One region of the Dorea sp. OM07-5 genome, then DNA from elsewhere that is predicted to be linked to it. Evidence: predicted binding sites of a transcription regulator. Region 1 holds the regulator's gene; each other region holds the start of a gene.
What was found. Region 1 encodes Rex, which represses fermentation and respiration genes when NADH is low (regulators of the CRP and FNR family bind a similar motif). Its sites were predicted from a motif close to ATTGTTAANTANTTAACAAT; they were not measured.
Positions count from the first base shown of each region.

Region 2: DXC04_RS06235 (4Fe-4S dicluster domain-containing protein) is a predicted target of Rex. The motif match lies at 2,451-2,470, and genes of this name have one in related genera.
Region 3: adhE (bifunctional acetaldehyde-CoA/alcohol dehydrogenase) is a predicted target of Rex. The motif match lies at 4,015-4,034, and genes of this name have one in related genera.

Region 1 is NZ_QUKZ01000002.1:60,009-67,177, forward strand. It holds gene ppk1 (polyphosphate kinase 1) at 1-1,937, shown strand, start outside; gene abc-f (ribosomal protection-like ABC-F family protein) at 2,095-4,020, opposite strand; gene DXC04_RS02095 (redox-sensing transcriptional repressor Rex) at 4,155-4,811, shown strand; gene DXC04_RS02100 (NAD(P)H-hydrate dehydratase) at 4,985-6,484, shown strand; gene alr (alanine racemase) at 6,497-7,169, shown strand, end outside.
Region 2 is NZ_QUKZ01000005.1:59,950-67,118, forward strand. It holds gene alaS (alanine--tRNA ligase) at 1-784, opposite strand, end outside; gene DXC04_RS06235 (4Fe-4S dicluster domain-containing protein) at 874-2,385, opposite strand; gene asnA (aspartate--ammonia ligase) at 2,500-3,507, opposite strand; gene DXC04_RS06245 (homocysteine S-methyltransferase family protein) at 3,572-5,971, opposite strand; gene DXC04_RS06250 (vitamin B12 dependent-methionine synthase activation domain-containing protein) at 5,998-6,645, opposite strand; gene metF (methylenetetrahydrofolate reductase [NAD(P)H]) at 6,658-7,169, opposite strand, start outside.
Region 3 is NZ_QUKZ01000010.1:45,253-52,421, forward strand. It holds gene DXC04_RS10515 (PTS transporter subunit IIABC) at 1-655, opposite strand, end outside; gene adhE (bifunctional acetaldehyde-CoA/alcohol dehydrogenase) at 1,296-3,911, opposite strand; gene dusB (tRNA dihydrouridine synthase DusB) at 4,117-5,073, opposite strand; gene DXC04_RS10530 (type III pantothenate kinase) at 5,076-5,849, opposite strand; gene DXC04_RS10535 (DUF6145 family protein) at 5,859-6,188, opposite strand; gene DXC04_RS10540 (biotin--[acetyl-CoA-carboxylase] ligase) at 6,227-7,169, opposite strand, start outside.

The DNA of each region.
Region 1 (7,169 bases):
TCAGAGTCGGATCGCTGCAGGATCAGATGTTACTGCACAAAGAAATCCGTGACAACAAAACAAAGAAGACAGCCAAAGAACAGATCGAGGCAATTCTGGAAGAAGTAAAGCGGCTTGGCAAAAGACACGGGAAAGCTTTCGAAAATCTTTTGCAGGAACTGGAAGCGTATGGCGTACGTTTTGTAGATTTCCGGCATATCGACGAGGGAGTCAGTCAGAGACTGGAACGATATTTTAAGACAGAGATTGCACCTCTCATTTCGCCTACGATCATCAGCAAGAGACAGCCGTTCCCATTTCTTAGGAACAAAGATATATATATTGTTGCAGTACTGGAAACGAAGAGTAAAAAAGAGCGTCTCGGTATCATTCCGTGCTCAAACAATGTGTTTAAACGTCTGATCGAACTGCCGGATCATCCGGGCACTTTTATGCTGTCAGAAGAATTTATCCTGCATTATGTGCCGGAAGTATTTAAAGGATACCGTATCAAGGCAAAATCTGTGATCCGTATTACAAGAAATGCGGATATCGATGCGGATGCATTGTATGATGAAGATCTGGATTATCGTGATTTTATGGCAGATCTTATCAAAAAGCGTAAAAAACTGACTCCGGTTCGCATAGAATTTTCAAGAGAAATGAATAAAAATGTTGTTGCAACATTGTGTAAATATCTGGAAATGGACAAGACGCATGTGTTTTTGTCGGATGCACCGCTGGATCTCTCATTTGTATTTGAAATCCAGGACCGTCTGAGAAAAAATCCGGAACTGTTTTATGAGAAAAAGGTGCCGCAGAAATCACCGATGTTTCAGGATGGTGAGAGTATTCTTGCGCAGATACGCAGGGAAGATAAGTTACTTTCCTATCCATATGAGTCTATCCGCCCATTTCTTCATATGTTAAATGAGGCGGCAGAAGATCCGGATGTTATTTCAATAAAAATGACTCTGTACCGCCTTGCAAAGCAGAGCAAAGTCGTGGAAGCACTGGTAGAGGCGGCAGAGAATGGAAAAGAGGTTATTGTTCTTGTAGAGCTGCGTGCAAGATTTGATGAAGAAAATAATATTGAATGGTCCAGAAGACTGGAAGATGCCGGATGTCAGGTAATCTATGGGCTGGATGGATATAAAGTGCATTCCAAGCTGTGTTTGATCACAAGAAAAAATGATAATCATGTGGAATATTTTACACAGATCGGAACGGGAAATTATAATGAGAAAACATCCAGACTGTATACAGATTTATCCCTGATGACATCAGATCCTGCAATTGGTCTGGAAGCATCCAATGTATTCCAGGCACTTCTGAAAGGTGAAGTTGTTGAACAGTCAGAGAAACTTCTTGTCGCACCAAAATGCCTGCAGAACCGTGTGCTGGAAATGATTGATGAGGAAATTGAACACGCCAGACATGAAGAACCGGCATATGTCGGTGTGAAATTAAATTCGCTGACAGATAAGAAAATCATTGATAAACTGGCGGAAGCGTCAAAAGCAGGTGTAAAAATTGATCTTGTAATACGTGGAATCTGTTGTCTGCTGCCGGGAGTTCCGGAAAAGACAGAAAATATCCGCGTGATCAGTATTGTAGGACGTTTTTTGGAACATTCCCGTATTTATATTTTCGGAACAGAAGAGCGCAGTAAAGTTTATATCGCATCGGCGGATTTTATGACAAGAAATACGGTACGCCGCGTGGAGGTAGCTGCGCCGGTGGAGGATGTAAGATTGAAGGAATGTCTGCTTAAAGATTTCCGGATTATGTTAAATGACAATGTCCAGGCGCGGAAAATGAACCCGGATGGAAATTATACAAGAATAAGGAATGACAAAGAGCCACTTTCTGCCCAGGAATATTTTTATGAGGAGGCTTATAAAAAAGCCGGAAAAAAAGAGCAGCCACAGGTGAAAACGGAAACGGCAGAATCATAATGAGATGGACAATCGAATAAAGATGAAGTGATGATTCGGTATGATTATATAATTGGAATTGCACCGTTAAGTAAAAAAGGCTTTAACTTCTCGCAGTCAAAGCCTTTTTGTATTATTTATCTTATGCGATAAGAACAGTAGTTTTGACTAAGATAATTTAGTCTTCAGCAAGAATTTCCCAGTTTTTATAAAGAGTTTCCAACTCTTCCGCAATCTGTACTTTCTCTTTGGCGAGTTCCTGGCATTTGACAGAGTTTGTGAAAATCTCTTCTTGTACCATAAGTTCATCAATTTCCCGGTCGCGGTCTTCGAGTACGCTGATGCGTTCTTCCGTCTTTTTTAATTCATTCTGGCGTTTGCGTTCCTTAGCCTGCAGTTCTTTTTGTTCCTGCCAGCTTAATTTGGAAGCGGAGACTTCACCGGAATCGGTGGAAGAATCAGAAGTCATATCGATATTTTCTGTATATGCAGCTGTGAGTTCTTCCTTTTTCTCCAGGTAATAATCGTAATTTCCAATGTAATTGACAAACGTATGATGCGTAAGATCCAGGATTCTTGTGGCAGTCTGATTGATGAAATAACGGTCATGCGAAACATAGAGCAGTGTTCCGGTATAATTATTCAGCGCTTTTTCCAGAATTTCTTTTGAGGTAATGTCTAAATGGTTGGTCGGCTCATCGAGGATCAGGAAGTTTGCTTCAGAGAGCATAAGCTTTGCAAGAGAAACACGTCCTCTTTCACCACCGCTTAAATCGGAAATCCGTTTAAAGACATCGTCTCCGGTAAATAAGAATGCTGCAAGCATGTTCCGGATCTGCGTATTTGTAAGAGTCGGGTAATCATCCGAAATCTCTTCAAAGATTGTCTTTTCCATATGGAGCACATGGTGTTCCTGATCGTAGTAGCCAATCTGGACATTCGTACCAAGGGTGAAAGTTCCGTTGTCTGCAGGGAGAACCTGATTTAAAATCTTAAGCAGAGTCGTCTTGCCGGTTCCATTATCGCCGATGATCGCAACGTGTTCGCCACGCTTGATCTCAAAACTGATATCTGAAAATAACGTCTGTGGTGGAAAAGCTTTACTTAAATGTTCTACCGTCAGTACATCATTACCGCTGATGGTTGCAGGTTCCAGCTTTAACTGAAAGTCTTTGTTTGTTTCTATCGGTTTTTCTACCGGCTTGATCTTCTCAAGCATTTTCTCACGGCTTTCCGCCCGTTTGATTGATTTCTCGCGGTTGAAAGAGCGGAGCTTTTCAATAACAGCTTCCTGATGCTTGATCTCTTGCTGTTGGTTGAGATATTCTTTGATACGCGCTTCGCGGATCTGCTGTTTTTTCTGAGAGTAATCAGTATAATTACCAGAATAAGTCATCAGTTCACCGTTTTCTATTTCGATGACTTTCGTAACAATCCGGTTCAGAAAATAACGGTCGTGTGAGACGATCAGTACTGCACCCGGATAATTTAATATGTAAGTTTCCAGCCACGTGATTGAATTCAGATCCAGGTGGTTGGTCGGCTCGTCCAGAAGCAGAATATCCGGTTTAGTAAGCAGAAGTTTGCCGAGAGAAACACGGGTTTTCTGTCCTCCGGAGAGCGTATTCACCGGTTTGGTAAATTCTTCTTCCTGAAAACCTAGTCCCTTTAAGACACCAGTCAGTTCGCTTTCATAAGCATATCCATTTTCGCGTTCAAATGCTGCGGTCAGCCGGTTGTAGGAGTCCATGTGGTCTTCCAGAGAGTCTCCACTTAAATCCTTCATCTCCAGTTCCAGCTGACGGATCTTCTGTTCCATGGCAATGATATCTGCTTTTGCCGTGCGCACTTCTTCGTAGATCGAACGATCTGTATTCATGTCCTGATGCTGGGCGAGATATCCCATAGTCTTTCCTTTGGTCAGGATGACGGAACCACCATCTGACGGCAGTTCTCCGGCAATTATCTTGAAAATAGTAGATTTGCCGGCTCCGTTCGGGCCTACAAGGGCAGCTTTCTCATGATCTTCTATATGAAAAGAACCATCTTTCACAATGATTTCTTCACCAAATGCTTTGTTAATTCCATGACAGGCGAGTATCATAAAAAATTCCTCCTTATCTGTTCACATACGTTCTTATTATAGCGAAAACGTAATAAAAAAACTACTAAAAAATTGACTTTATTCATACAATTTTATATAATAACAGTTAGAATATATATGGGAAGGTGAAAAAATTGGATAATCGAGGAATATCACAGGCAGTCATCCGACGTTTGCCGCGATATTATAGATATTTAGGAGAACTCCTTGAAAATGGGGTAGAACGTATTTCTTCTAACGATCTGAGCAAAAGGATGAAGGTTACTGCGTCTCAGATTCGTCAGGATCTTAACAATTTCGGAGGATTCGGACAGCAGGGATACGGCTATAATGTCAAATATCTATATACAGAGATCGGCAAAATCCTGGGACTGGAAGAAGATCATAAGATCATAATCATTGGTGCAGGTAATTTGGGACAGGCACTTGCAAATTATGCAGCGTTTGAAAAACGTGGATTTATCCTGACCGGAATTTTTGATGTAAATCCGCGTCTGGAGGGAGTTGCGATTCGTGGAGTGCCGATCCGCATGATGGACGAGTTGAAGTCCTTTGTCCAGAAGAATGATGTAGAGATTGCTGTACTTACAATTCCAAAAGAGAAGGCAATCGAAGTTGCGAATATGCTTGTGGAGAACGGCGTGCGCGCGATTTGGAACTTTGCACATACAGACCTCAATCTGCCGGATAATATCATTGTTGAGAATGTGCATTTGTCAGAGAGTCTGATGCAGTTATCTTATAACATCAGTCGTTATAATGAAGACCAGCGCAAAAAAGGAAAGAACTAGTAAAAGCAGACGTATAGAAACAGGCATGTGTATACAGGCTTGTTTTTATACGTCCTTTTTATATGATACCAGAGCAGAAAAGCCTGCATTCATGTGAGCTTGTCAGTAAGCGGATGTAAGGTTTTGTGACTCCGCAGGTGTCATAAGTACGATTATATTAGGGAGATGAGCATATGAGGTTTTTACCGGATGGAGACAGTATGAAGGCGGCAGATAAGGATACGATAGAGAATCTCGGTATCCCATCACTGGAACTGATGGAACGTGCGGCGAGGAGTTGTATTGATTCCATGAAAAAGGAAAAGCTGGATTTTACAGATGTTCTGATTGTCTGTGGATCGGGAAATAATGGCGGAGATGGTTTTGCTGTCGCGAGACTTTTAAAAGAAGAAGGATGTGCGGTTACTGTTTTTATGGCGGGGAATCCGGCACATTTAAGTGCGGAATGCCGATATCAGTGGAAGCTTTTTGAAAGCATTGGAGGATCGATCCGCGACCACTACCCGGATGGCACATACAGCCTGATCATTGATGCTATATTCGGTGTTGGTCTGAGTCGGGAAGTAACCGGGCATTACCGGGAAGTTATTGAGTGGATGAATGAAGCGTCCGGAACAAAAGTTGCAGTGGATATTCCATCGGGAATCAATGCCGGAAATGGTTGTGTGCTTGGTATTGCATTCCGCGCAGATTATACAGTGACGTTTCAGGTTGAGAAGATCGGACTTATCTTTTATCCTGGAAAAGAATATGCAGGTAAAGTCACAGTGACAGATATCGGAATATCACTCCGGACGATGGAGAAGAACAAGAACATTGCATATCTGCCGGACAGAGAGGAATATATCAGAATGCTGCCGGACAGACCGGAAGATTCCAATAAGGGTACTTATGGAAGGCTGCTTGTGATCGCCGGAAGTAAAGGGATGAGCGGAGCTGCATTTCTTAATGCAATGGCAGCTTATCGGATGGGAGCCGGACTGGTGCAGATTTATACGGAGGAATCGAACCGGATCATTTTACAGGCACTCCTGCCGGAAGCAATCATCACAACCTATACAGAATTTGACAAGGAAGAAGTGAAACGGCTTTTAAGTCACGCAGATGCGGTATGCATTGGTTCCGGACTTAGTAGATCCAAGACTGCAAAGAAGATTTTAAAAACCGTATTGTCCAATGTGGAAGTAGCATGTGTGATCGATGCAGATGGACTGAATCTGCTTGCGGAGCATTTGAAATATACAGAATATCTTACAGAAGGAAGGTTTATCCTGACTCCGCATATGAAAGAGATGTCCAGACTGACCGGACTTTCTGTTCCTGAAATCAGAGCTAACAGACAGCAGGTGCTGGAATCTCTGACGAAAGAATGGAACGTTACCTGTGTCCTGAAAGATTCAAGAACGTTGATTGGAGAAGCCGGAAAACGGACCTGTGTCAATACAAGTGGCTGTCAGGCGCTGGCAAAAGGCGGTTCCGGAGATGTGCTTTGCGGTGTGATCGCCGGACTTCTGGCACAGGGAATCAGTACATTCGAGGCGGCAACTCTCGGAACTTATATACATGGATTAAGTGGTGAAACAGCTGCGAGAAAGAAAAACAGTTACAGTATTCTGGCAAGGGATCTGCTTGAGAGCCTTGCAACAACGGACATTACAAATAGTAATTTATAAGGAGGAAGAAAAATGAAGAATTATACAAGAGTGTGTGCAAGAATCAATCTGGATGCAATTGAATCAAACGTAGAGAATATGAAGAATAATTTACAGGAAAATGTTCCGATGATCGTTGTTATTAAGACAGATGCGTATGGACACGGTGCTGCTCAGGTAGCACATCTTCTGGAGCCAAAATCTTATGTATGGGGATTTGCAGTTGCTACATTAGATGAAGCAGTATTACTTCGTAAAGCAGATGTGACAAAACCGATCTTGATTCTTGGATGCGTCTTCCAGGATCAGAGAGAAGATCTTATCAATAACGAGATTCGAATGACAGTATATACAGAAGAGATGGCAAAAGAACTGTCTGATCTTGCCGTGAAACTTGGCAAAAAAGCTTATGTACATATCAAACTGGATACCGGTATGGGAAGAATCGGATTCAAAATCAATGACGAAAGCGCTGATACGATTGAAAGAATCAGCAAACTTCCGGGACTTGTACTGGAAGGAATGTTTACACATTTCTCCAAAGCTGATGAGACAGATAAGACATATACAAACAGTCAGTTTGAGAAATATATGCGGATGAAACATGCACTGGATGAAAAGAAAGTATATTTTACTTATTATCACTGCTGCAACAGTGCAGGGATCATTGACTGCAAAGAAGATAATCTGAGCCTTGTTCGTGCAG
Region 2 (7,169 bases), on a different contig from region 1:
ATACACCTGTAATGCGGCATACATGGTCGCGCAGTGCTTTCATTGTATCGATATCAAACATAGAATCTACATTCTGCACAATACATGCAAGACGCTCCAGTCCCATACCGGTATCAATATTCTTCTGTTCAAGTTCTGTGTAGTTGTTGTGTCCGTCATTGTCAAACTGTGTAAATACGTTATTCCAGATTTCCATGTACCGATCACATTCACATCCTACTGTACAATCCGGACGTCCGCAACCATATTTCTCACCGCGGTCGTAATATACTTCTGAACATGGACCACAAGGACCTGAACCATGCTCCCAGAAGTTATCTTCCTTGCCAAACTTGAAGATTCTCTCCGGTGCAATCCCAATCTCTTCATTCCAGATCTTCCACGCTTCATCGTCCTCAAGATAAACAGATGGATACAGACGATCCGGATCAAGACCTACAACTTCTGTCAAAAACTCCCATGTCCAGTGAATTGCATCGTGTTTAAAATAATCTCCAAACGAAAAGTTACCAAGCATCTCGAAGAAAGTACCGTGTCTTGCAGTCTTTCCTACATTCTCGATATCTCCTGTACGGATACACTTCTGACAGGTTGTCACTCTCTTTCTTGGTGGAATCTCCTGTCCTGTAAAATATGGTTTTAACGGCGCCATACCGGAATTGATAAGCAACAGACTCTTGTCATTGTGCGGCACCAGTGAAAAGCTTTTCATAGCCAGATGTCCTTTACTTTCAAAAAATTCAAGGAACATTCTACGTAATTCATTTACTCCGTATTTTTGCATAATTTCCTCCTCCAAACTCACTATCTCCTAATTATAATAAGATACCCGCCGTTTGTCAACGACAGGCATCTTTGCACATTTCTTCTTTTTTACTTTAATTCAATCTCTGCCAATTCTTTTGGCGGAAGTTTTTTCGTGGATGCTTTTACAAATTCTTTGATATTCTTCTGCGCTTTCGGAACCGGAATATTTGTTCCTGCACCTGCCACGCATCCTCCTGGGCATCCCATTCCTTCGATCAGACATCCGTTCATGCGTCCTGCTTTTGCAAGAGCAAGCATCTTCTTACACTCAGCCAGTCCTTCCGCATGTTCGATATTTACTTCTACATCCGGATAATACTCATGGATACATTTCTCGATTGCCTCTGCAACGCCTCCTGCTACTGCATACCCTCTTCCTGCTCCGGTCGCATCATGGAAAGACGATTCTGCTTCATACTGTGTCAGGTCAATATTCTTAGCATCGAACATTGCCTGCAGTTCTTCAAATGTAATAACAAAATCCACATCACTTCGCACATCCCGGCGCATCGCTTCCAGCTTCTTTGCCGCACACGGTCCAATGAATACCACTTTGGCATTCGGATGCTTCTGCTTGATCGTACGTGCAGTCGCAACCATCGGCGTTAACTCCTGTGATACCTGATCAATGAGGTCCGGAAAATACTTCTTAGCAAGCATCGCCCATGACGGACAGCAAGATGTAAGAAGGAACGGCAGTTCTCCTGTCACAACTTTTTCCACATAATGATGCGCCTCCGCAACTGCACCAATATCTGCCCCAAGTGCAACTTCATAAAATTCCGAGAAACCAAGTTCCTTGAGTGCCGCTTTTAGATTTCTCGGCGTGATATTATCTCCAAACTGTCCTGCATATGCCGGAGCAATCTCGGCAACAATCTCTTCACCATCTTTCAGTGCATGCGCTAACTGGAAAATCTGCGATTTATCAGAAATCGCACCAAACGGACAGTTTACCATACACATTCCACAGGATACGCATTTATCATTGTTAATGTAAGCTCTTCCCATAGCATCTGACTCAATTGCTCCTACACCACATGCCATTTTGCAAGGTCTTGCCTTACAGGAGATTGCGTCATACGGACAGGCGGATTTGCATTTTCCACACTTGATGCATTTTTCCTGGTCAATGTGAGATTTACCATTTACCATGGAAATCGCACTCTTCGGACAGACTTCCATACACGGATGTGCCAGACAGCCCTTACACATATTGCTCACTTCATATCCACGTTCCTCACATGCTGCACACGCTGACGGTATGACCTGCATAAGCGGCGGCTCATAGTATTTATCCGAAATATTACTCGCCTCCACACCGGCAGTCAGATGAACCGGTTTGTTCTCCGGACGGAGTGACAATCCCATAGCAAGACGAAGACGCTCCCTGACAACTGCTCTGGCTCTGTAAATGCTGTCCCTGTAAACAGGGCTTTCTTCATTCACCATAGCATATGGAATTGCTTCCATGTCGTCACAAAGCGTCTCATCATTTGCCTCGAAGCCAAGTCTTGCAACTTCTTCGAATACTTTCCGTCTCAAACGTTTGACTGTCGTATCTAATCCTCTGATCATATTGACACATCCTCCTGATTCTCTTTCCTAATAGGATTTCTCATAAACTCCTTTAAGTATAAAAAATCGTTAATACAGTGTCAATATTCCCGCATGTACAGAATTAAATACAACTTACAGTAATACGATATTATGCTCTTTGCATGTCTTTTTCATTTCTTCCGGCCAGATACTTGCCTGAACCTCTCCGACATGGGCACGATCCAGAAGCAGCATACAAAGTCTTGACTGACCGATACCTCCACCGATCGTATACGGCAATTCTCCATTTAAAAGCATCTTATGATACGGCAGTTCTTTGCGTTCCTCGCATCCGGCTTTTTTTAGTTGTTCTGCAAGAGATTTCTCATCTACACGGATACCCATGCTGGAAATCTCCAGTGCACAGTTCAGATTTTCAAACCAAAATAGGATATCTCCATTTAACTGCCAGTCATCATAATCCGGTGCACGACCATCATGCGGCTCCCCGCTTGCCAGCTTGTCACCGATCTGCATAACAAATACACAACCGTATTCTTTCGTAATCAGATTTTCTCGTTCTTTTGGTGTCTTATCCGGATAACGATCTTCCAGCTCCTGAGAAGTGATAAACGTCACTCCGTCCGGCAGATGTTTCACTGCCTGTGGATACTTATACCATACTTCATGCTCCATATGTTTGATCACTTTGAAAATTGTACGCACGGTATCTTTTAATGTCTCAACTGTACGCTCTTCTTTTGTAATTACTTTCTCCCAGTCCCACTGGTCAACATAACAGGAATGAAGATTATCCAGTTCTTCATCGCGGCGGATTGCATTCATATTTGTATAAAGTCCTTCGCCTGGTTTGAAGCCATATTCATGAAGGGCCATACGTTTCCATTTTGCAAGAGACTGTACAACTTCTACTTCTTCTCCTTTAATCCCTGCAATATCAAACTGTACCGGACGCTCCACACCATTCAAATTGTCATTCAGTCCGCTCTTCTTCGTAACGAAAAGAGGCGCTGAAATTCTTTCCAGATTCATCTCTTTTCCAAATTCTTTCTGAAAGGTGTCGCGAATGTACTTGATTGCTTCCTGCGTCTCTCTTACCGAAAGATGAGGGTCATATTTTTCAGGTAATATTAATGCCATGTTTCTTCCTCCTAGTTGTGACTTGTTTTATGTTTGCTCTATTGTTATGAATCTTCTTATCTGTCTATTCCCGTCCGAATACTTTCTGTGCATAGTATACGGATTGCATTGCATCTTTTCCATAGAAATCTGCATGGATCTGGTCTGCATAATCCTGATTTAGGACTGCACCGCCTACCATAACTTTACAATCCGGCTTTTCTTTGTTGAGCTGTCTGATCGTTTCTTCCATGCTGACTACAGTTGTCGTCATAAGCGCACTTAATCCAACCAGTTTAATATCTTCTTTTACTGCTGTCTCAACAATCAATTCCGGCGGTACATCTTTTCCAAGATCCAGAACATCAAAGCTGTAATTTTCAAGAAGTACTTTCACGATATTCTTGCCTATATCGTGAATATCTCCTTTTACAGTTGCAAGAATGATCTTGTCTTTTTCCTCTTCTTCTGTGCCGCTCTTTGCCAGTTCATCCTTCAATACCGCAAATGCAATCTTAGCGGCATCTGCACTCATCAAAAGCTGCGGAAGGAATACCGTACCTTTTTCAAATCCTTTTCCAACTCCGTCTAAAGCCGGAATCATCTCCTCATTGATAATATCAAGCGGTGCCATCGTCTTTACAAGCTCATAGGCTGCATGATGCGCTTCTTCTTTTAAGCCTTTTTCAATTGCACTCTTGAGCGTAATCTGCGTATCTTTGGCAACAGGTTTGTCTGCCTTTACGCTTCCGTATTGTCTGATATATTCTTCACAGTTCTCATCATAATTCATCAATGCACAATAAGAATAGTATGAACGCATCATATCTTCTGACAGAGGATTGATAATTCCTGCACTCAGACCGTTCTGCATTGCCATTGTGTAGAAATTGGAATTGACTGCCGGGCGGTATGGAAGTCCGAATGAAATATTCGATACTCCAAGCACCGTACAGACTCCATATATCTCCCTGACTTTTCTCAGAGATTCCAATGTGATCCGGGCGCCTTCCGGTTCTGAACTGATCGTCATTGTAAGAACATCGACAACAATATCTTTCTTCGGGATGCCATATTTTGCTGCTTCTGTAATGATCTTTCCGGCAATCTCCACACGTTTTTCAACTGTTTGTGGAATCCCGTCTTCATCGATTGTCAGCGCTACTACTGCTCCGCCATACTTTTTGATCAGCGGGAATACCTGATCCATGGACTCCTGCTTTCCATTCACGGAGTTTACCATCGGTTTTCCGTTATAGATACGCATAGCGGCTTCCATTGCCTGCTGGTCAACTGTATCGATTTGAAGTGGCAGGCTTGTAATACTCTGCAGGTTCATGACAACTTCACACATCATCTCTACTTCATCAATATCCGGAAGTCCGACATTGACATCCAGGATATGTGCTCCATGATCCTGCTGGGAAATCGCTTCACGCAGAATATAATCCATGTCGTGATCTTTGAGCGCCTGTTTAAACTTTTTCTTACCGGTTGGATTGATACGCTCTCCGATGATCAGCGGCTTCTCACCTAAAAATGCTGCTTTTCCGTAGGAAGATACGATCGTTCTCTCACAAACTTCCGGCAGTTTTCTTCTGCTCCATGCATCGGATGCTTTCACGCTTGCAATCATCTGACGGATATGCTCCGGTGTTGTACCGCAACAGCCTCCGATCACAGCAGCTCCTTTCTCAACAATCTTTATCATATATTCGGAAAATTCTTCCGGATCTACATCATAATAAACTTCTCCGTCCTTCTGTTTCGGAAGTCCGGCGTTAGGCTTGACAATGACCGGAACGGAAGTATATTTTAAAATCTCATCAAGGATCGGCATCATCTGTTCCGGTCCCATACCACAGTTAATACCGAGTGCATCTACGCGGAGCCCTTCCAGCATCGCAACTACAGACGGAACATCTCCACCTGTGAGAAGTTTTCCTTTTTCATCAAAGATCATCGTTGCAAATACAGGTAGTGATGTATTCTCTTTTGCAGCCAGTATTGCCGCTTTCACCTCATAAGTATCGCTCATTGTCTCAATGTGGATCAGGTCTGCACCGGCTTTTTCTCCATAAATGGCAACTTCTTTAAATGCATTATAGGCATCCTCAAAGTCCAGATCTCCCATTGGTTTTAATAATTTACCGGTCGGTCCGATATCAAGTGCTGCATACACTTCTCTTCCATCCGTAACACCTTCTTCTGCCGCTTTCTTTAAATTTGCAACAGAAGCATTCACAATCGCTTCCAGTGAATACTGCGAATCGTGAAACTTCAATGCATTTGCGCCAAATGTATTACTCAGTACAATATCGCTTCCAGATTCATAATATTTTTTATGAATCTGAACCATTGTATCTGGATGCTCAATGCTCCATGTTTCCGGAAGTTCTCCCGGTTTTAATCCATTTTCCTGCAAAAGAGTTCCTGTTCCTCCATCAAAAAACAAAAGCTCTTTCCCCAGCCTGTCTAATAGCATATTCTTGCTCCTTTATCTTTGATTTTCTATGATTCTCTGCGATAAATGCAGTCCTTCTTTCCACAGACCTCGCAACCCTTCTGATGACAGTTCTCCTGCGTCGTACTAAGACCGATCAAAGCGGTTACTGATTTTGTCGGTGTGAGCATACTACTTTCTGTCATCGTCAGACCAATCTTCTTCGATGCCTCCATCAATGTTAAAATCTCTCTCTGGTGAAGAATGGAAAAATCACCGTATCCCGGGCTGAATCGCGGGCGCAGATACAAGTCCTGTTTTTCCATCTCTGTGCGTATCTCTTCCTGCCTCTCATCCAAATACTCTTCTAACAGTGCTGCTGCACACGCCTGCATTACAACAGCTTTTGCCATTTCCGTATAAGAATATCTCTTAATGAGATAGTCCACTTCAATCCCTAGTGTCCCGCACAGCAGAACGACCTGACGGCAGCCTTTCAGATTCTTTGAAAGATTCCTGCTATGTATTTCCATCATCTCTATCCGGATCGTATCTGTCTGCTTCCACTGAAGTTCAAATGTACGATATATGCTTCTCGGTTTCGCAGTTTCATCCAGTTCTCTAAACGCATCTGCCACCAATCCAAGCGTCTGTTCATCCGCTTCCTGTCTTCCATATCCAAGATAGCGGATTGCTTCTTTGGTTCTGTTATCCATTCACTATCACACCTATCCGTTTTTTACGATATCAGATAAATTGTGCATAATTGCTGTTGCTACTGCCGGATTATTCATAGAATATACATGCACATGATTGATTCCATTTGCAAACAGATCAATAATCTGATCGGTTGCATATGCAATACCGGCCTGCTGCATTGCTTTCGGATCTTCGCCGAAGCGATCCAGTACATCACGGAATCTCTGTGGCAGCACTGTTCCGGACATCTCACTGATTCTCTTCATCTGGTTGCCTTTTGTTACCGGCATAATTCCCGGCACAACCGGAACCGCAATTCCGATTTCACGGATTCTATATAAGAAATTATAGAAAATTGTATTATCAAAAAACATCTGTGTTGTAAGGAAATCCACACCGCAGTCTACTTTTTTCTTCAGATTATAAATGTCATCTTTCTTATGTTCTGCTTCCACATGACCTTCCGGATAGCATGCAGCTCCGATGCAGAAATCACCCTTGCTTTTGATCTCTTCAACCAGCTCATATGCATATCTGTAAT
Region 3 (7,169 bases), on a different contig from region 1:
CCCATGTTCCTGCATATCCGGATTTCAAAACAAGATCTCCGATGTGGTAAATACCAGACTGGATCACCGGCCATACAAAGAACATTAAAATTCCGACTCCTACATAGACCAGACCGGAAATGATCGGTACAAATCTCGTTCCGCCAAAGAATGATAACACCTGCGGAAGTTCGATCTTATAAAAGCGGTTATGCAGCGCCGCAACTCCAAGCCCTACGATAATTCCACCGAACACACCCATCTGCAGGGAAGTGATTCCACATACATCTGCAACTGCTCCTTCTAACATCGCGTCTGCTCCACCGTTTGCCGTAATCAGCGCCCCGATGGAAGCGTGCATGATAAAAAATGAGATTACAGATGCAAGTGCTGCAACTTCTTTCTCTTTCTTTGCCATACCGATTGCAACACCCATTGCAAAAATCACCGGCAGATTCGTGAAAATAATATTTCCGGCTGCACTCATAACCTGCAGGATCAAGTTCAGCACCGTACCCGGTCCCATAATCTTCATCAGTCCATACGTTTTCAACATTGTTTCATTGGTGAACGATCCACCAAGCCCGAGCAGCAGTCCCGCTACCGGAAGAATTGCGATCGGAAGCATGAAGGATCTTCCGACTCTCTGCAAAACTCCGAAAATTTTGTCTTTCATAGTTTTTCTTCTCCTTTTATTTCTTGTTATAGTGTATCCGTTTTTAACATTTATATAGGAGAATTCTCCGCTTCGCGCGAGTGAGCATCTTTTCAGAGAGGTTTATGCAAGAAAAACAAAGTTTCATATATACAGCAAAAAAAAGACATTACCCCTACATAAATATCAAAATACTTATGCACGGTTAATGCCTGCTTACTCAGTTACACACCATGTATGCCATATTTATACCATATCAAAAAAAGAAAGTCAAGATGTAAATTTTATAGAAATCACATACAAAATTTACATCCTGACTCACCTTTGTTGTGCTGCGCACAGCTTTGGCGTGCTCATAATTTGTAGTATCCAGCTTCTTCTCTGTTTTCTTTACAGATAGTTCATAAGAAGTCGCCTCCTGCCAGGAACGGCAGCGGATGTGAAGGACTTAACCGGCGTTGACTTTCTGCCATAAAATTGGCGCTGTCCCTCAGCCTTACAGTTGAAACTGACGCTCCGGTCAGCGGCAGGTATATGTCAATTATAGCAACACAGCACGGCCTTGAAAAGTAAAGAAAGCCGGAATATGAATTTTATAGAAATCACATACAAAATTCACATCCCGGCTGACTACCGTTATTTGTTCTTATTTACTACAGTTTTATTTACCATAGTAGCATTTCAGATACATTTCTTTGATTTCTTTCATCAGTGGATATCTTGGGTTAGCTGCTGTACACTGATCGTTAAATGCCTGCTCTGTCATCTCATCTAATGTATCAAGGAAGTATTTCTCATCGATACCATAATCTTTGATCGTCTTCTTGATACCGATCTTCTCTTTGAGTACTTCCAGTTTTGCAAGGAAGTTTTCAAATACTTCTTCATCTGTATTTCCCTGGCATCCTGCGAAACGTCCAAGCTCTGCATAGCGGGCAAGTGCGTGTGGATACTGGTACTGAGAAAATGTTCCCATCTTTGTCGGTACTTCTGCTGCATTATATCGCATAACTTCTGTTAAAATAACTGCATTTGCAACACCGTGTGGCAGATGGTGGAACGCTCCTAATTTATGAGCCATTGAGTGGTTCAGTCCAAGGAATGCATTTGCAAATGCCATACCAGCCATGCAGGAAGCATTTGCCATATGTTCTCTTGCAATCGGATCATTTGCTCCGTTTTCATAAGCAGATGGCAGGTTTTCAAATACCATTTTCACTGCTTTCATAGCAAGACCATCAGTGTAATCTGTTGCCATGATAGATACATATGCCTCGATCGCATGTGTCATAACATCAATACCGGATGCACTTGTCAGTCCTTTTGGGGCTGTCATTGCATTGTCAACATCTACGATTGCCATATTCGGAAGCAGTTCGTAGTCAGCGATCGGCCATTTTACACCAGTCTCTGCATCTGTGATGATCGCGAAAGGTGTCACCTCAGATCCTGTTCCAGAAGATGTAGGAATTGCTACGAAATATGCCTTCTCTCCCATTTTCGGGAATGTAAATACTCTCTTACGGATATCCATGAAATCCATTGCCATGTCTTCAAAGTTTGCTTCCGGATGTTCATACATCACCCACATAATCTTTCCAGCATCCATTGCAGATCCACCACCGAGTGCGATGATTGTATCCGGCTCAAATGCGCGCATCTGGTCTGCACCTTTCTGTGCACACTGTAATGTCGGATCCGGTGCTACTTCATAGAAGCATGTGTGCTGAATTCCCATCTCATCCAGTTTCTCTTCAATCGGTTTTACATATCCATTTTTATATAAGAAGCTGTCGGTTACGATAAATGCTTTTTTCTTATGCATTACGGTTCCAAGTTCATCCAGTGCTACCGGCATACAGCCTTTCTTAAAGTATACTTTCTCAGGTGTTCTGAACCACAGCATGTTCTCTCTCCTCTCAGCTACCGTCTTAATGTTGATCAAATGTTTTACGCCTACGTTCTCTGATACAGAGTTTCCACCCCATGAACCACATCCAAGTGTGAGGGACGGAGCAAGTTTGAAGTTGTACAGATCACCGATTCCACCGTGTGAAGATGGTGTATTAATAAGGATTCGGCATGTCTTCATTGCTGCTGCATGCTTTGCAATCTTCTCTGTCTGTGCCGGATGCACATATAAAGAAGCTGTATGTCCATATCCACCGTCAGCTACAAGCTGAGCTGCTTTTCCAAGTGCCTCATCAAATGTCTTTGCTCTGTACATTGCGAGTACCGGAGATAATTTCTCATGTGCAAATTCTTCTGAAATATCAACGGATTCTACTTCACCGATCAGGATCTTTGTATTTTCCGGAACTTTTACACCTGCCAGTTTTGCAATCTCGTAAGCAGACTTTCCAGGGATCTTATTGTTCAATGCGCCGTTGATGATGATTGTCTTACGAACTTTATCAAGCTCTTCGCCTGGTTTCAGGAAATAACATCCACGGTATGCAAATTCTTTCTTTACTTCATCATAAATGCTGTCCAGTACAGTTACAGACTGCTCAGATGCACAGATCATACCATTATCAAATGTCTTAGAATGAATGATGGAGTTTACTGCCATCCTCACATCTGCTGTGTCATCAATAATAACCGGTGTATTACCAGCTCCAACTCCGAGTGCCGGTTTGCCGGAAGAATATGCTGCTTTTACCATTCCAGGTCCGCCGGTTGCAAGAATAATATCTGCATCTCTCATAACGGTATTCGTCAGCTCCAGTGAAGGTGTATCGATCCATCCGATGATTCCTTCCGGTGCTCCTGCTTTCACTGCCGCATCCAGAACAACTTTTGCTGCTGCAATTGTAGATGCCTTAGCTGCCGGATGTGGACTAATGATGATTGCATTTCTTGTCTTCAAGCAGATCAGCGTTTTGAAAATTGCTGTTGATGTCGGGTTTGTTGTAGGAATAACTGCCGCAACCAGTCCGATTGGTTCTGCAATCTTCTTAATTCCATATGCTTTATCTTCTTCGATCACGCCACAGGTTTTTGTATTCTTGTATGCGTTATAAATATATTCTGCTGCGTAATGGTTTTTAATAACCTTATCTTCAACGATTCCACGACCTGTTTCTTCGACTGCCTGTTTCGCAAGAGGGATACGCATCTTATTGGCTGCCATTGCTGCTTCGAAGAAAATCTTATCAACTTGTTCCTGCGTGTATGTAGCAAAGATCTTCTGTGCTTCTCTCATCGCTTTCATTTTTGCTTCAAGAGTTTCCACGCTATCAATGATTGTTGGTACTGTCTCTTTTTTCTTTGCCATCTTCTGATCCTCCTGTAAATGGTATATGTGATTTCTTTCTATGTTTCATACTATACATGCTCGTTAATATTTTGTCAATTACTTTTGGTATTTTTTTAACATATTTGTTAATTTTTAAACAATCGCTTCGAAAAGCAATAATTTTCAGGAGGATTTTTGTATATATTTACCACACTATCAATGCGGTGTAATAAAGTAGCTATCATTATTTGATCTTCTCATAAAGAAGTGCTTCCAATTCTTCGTAAGATTCTGTCCGGTTGATTTCATCTCTTAATTTGGATGAGCCTTTCATTCCTTTCGTATACCAAGCAACGTGTTTTCGCATCTCGCGGATACCGATAAAGTCACCCTTGTACTCCATCTGAAGTCTCGCATGTCTTAGCATTGTCTCACGAACCACTTCCGGCGAAGGACGTTCCGGCAGTTTTCCAGTCTTTTCGTATTCCAGAAGTTCTCTGAAAATCCATGGATTTCCCTGGGCGCCTCGTCCGATCATTACGCCATCACAGCCGGTTTCTTCCCGCATCCGGATTGCCTGCTCTCCGGTTGTCACATCACCGTTTCCGATAACCGGAATAGACACTGCTGCTTTAACCTGTCTTATAATATCCCAGTCTGCTTTTCCGGAATAATACTGCTCTCTTGTTCTTCCATGTACGGCTACTGCTTTTGCTCCTGCTTCTTCTGCAACTTTTGCGATCTCCACTGCATTAATATGCGCATCGTCAAATCCTTTTCTGATCTTCACTGTCACAGGTTTCTTTATTGCTTTTGCCGTCTTTGACACAATCTCATAGACAAGCTCCGGTCTTAACATAAGTGCAGAACCTTCTCCGTTCTTCACGATCTTCGGTACCGGGCAGCCCATATTGATATCCAGGATCTGAAATGGAAGTGGTTCGATCATTTTCGCGATCTCACTGATGATATCCGGCTCCGATCCGAACAGTTGCAATGAAACCGGATATTCTTCCGGATGAATCGCCAATAAAGTCTTTGTATTTTTATTCTTATATTGCAGTGCTTTCGCACTGATCATCTCCATACATAAAAGCCCTGCCCCCTGCTCTTTGCAGAGCAAACGGAAGGGCAGGTCTGTAACCCCCGCCATCGGTGCGAGGATATATGGATTTTCAAGCTTTACTTCTCCAATCTTCATGCTTAACGTTTCCTGTTCTTTTGATAAATAATATGAAGTCCTTTTAAAGTCAGCTGAGGATCATACACATCAATCGTATCTGTCTCTGCAGCAATGATTTTTCCAAGCCCTCCGGTCGCAACGACTTTTGCATTCTCATAACCAGACTCTTTTTTCAACTGATTGATGATATATTCTGTCTGTCCGATCTGTCCGTAGACCAGACCGCCCTGCATTGCCGAAATCGTCTCTTTCGCCAAAATAGATGCCGGTTTCTTAATCTCGATCGCCGGCAGCATATCTGCCTCACCCCACAATGCCTGCGCGGAAGTGCGGATTCCCGGAGCAATCACACCTGCTTCAAATGTGCCATCTGCTCCGACAATATCATACGTTGTCGCTGTTCCAAAATCTACAACAATAACAGGTCCTCCAAATAATGTATATGCTGCAACCGCATCCACGATACGATCAGCCCCTACCTGTCTCGGATTCTCTGTAACGATACGGATTCCGGTCTTAATTCCTGCTGAAACGACCATCGGTTTTACACCAAAATATTTAATAATTGCGCTTCCTAAAGAATGCATGATATCCGGAACTACAGAGGCGATAATTACGTCTGTAATCTGTTCGCCTTCAATTCCATGTCTTTCCACCAATTCACGCAATGTGATTCCATATTCATCTGATGTACGCGGCTGTTTTGCCTTCATACGGAAAGTACCGGAGATCTTGTCTTCCGAAAAAATGCCGAGTGTAATGTTTGTATTTCCCGCATCTATAACTAATAACATATTTTCCTCCTACAGCTCTTCTCCCAGGAAGAACACTTTGTAATATAACTGCAGCGACTGCAGTAATTCCTGTTTTTCTCTCTGAAGCTGTTTGATTTTCAACTGGCTTCCAATATCATCAAACATCGGATCTCCCTCTTCAGATGTCACTTCAAAACACAGCTCTCCGTTTTCTTCATAGACCAGTGTCAGTATGCCACCTACGTCGTGTACATATAACACACACATGATTTTCAGTTCGTCTTTGATATGATCCGGTAGTCCTGAAAAATCAGGATTCAGATAATATTTTTCTTCATAAGAATTTGCCCCACAAAGGACGATTTTCTCTTCGTACATAATACCTCCGCTATTTTACAACAGTTTGTCCCGGCTGTCTATACATATCCATAGATTCCTCGCACAGACACTTCTCCGGCATAGATTTCACGCTCAGTGCCATCCGGCAGAACTACGATCAGCTCACCGGTATCGTTAATTCCTTTTGCGTGTGCTTCATATGCTCCCGCCGGATCCAATACCCGCACATCCCGGTTACGATTAACCAGACACGCTTCATATGCCTCCCGGATTCCGGACAAATCTTCCCGCTGCACAAACTGTTCATAATATTGTTCAAATCTTTCCATAACCGTCGCAATAACTCCGGCACGCTTTACAGGCTTACCCGTCTCCACCTTCAAAGATGTTGCCGTCTCTTTGATCTCATCCGGAAATGTTTCCTGATTGACGTTGATCCCGACTCCGATCACAACATAATTGATATAATCAATTTCCGTACTCATCTCCGTCAGGATTCCGCAGATTTTCTTCTTATTCAGTACGATGTCATTCGGCCACTTGATTCCCGCGTCCACACCAAGCGCATCCCTGATTCCATCTGCTACCGCAAGCGCCATTACAAGTGTCAGCATCGGTGCTTTCACCGGCGGTATCTCCGGTCTTAATAAAATAGTCATGGAAACACTGTTCCCAGACGGTGACTCCCAGCCGCGTCCGCGTCTTCCTTTACCGGCAGTCTGTCGATCTGCGACAAACAGTGTACCGTGTACTTCACCTTTCTCACCCGCCGCTTTCGCCTGATTATTCGTGGAATCCGTCTCGTCGTAGTAAACAACCTGTCTGCCCGCCCATTTTGTCGTAACCAGACTTTCAATTTCTGCTTTTGACAAAACATCCGGACTATCCAGAAGGCGGTAGCCTTTATTGCGTACCGCCTCAATTGTGTAACCTTCTTTTTTTAACTGTTCCATTACTTTCCAGACTGCAGTCCTTGACACCTGAAAATGATCACAAAGCTGCTGCCCGGATATATAAGAG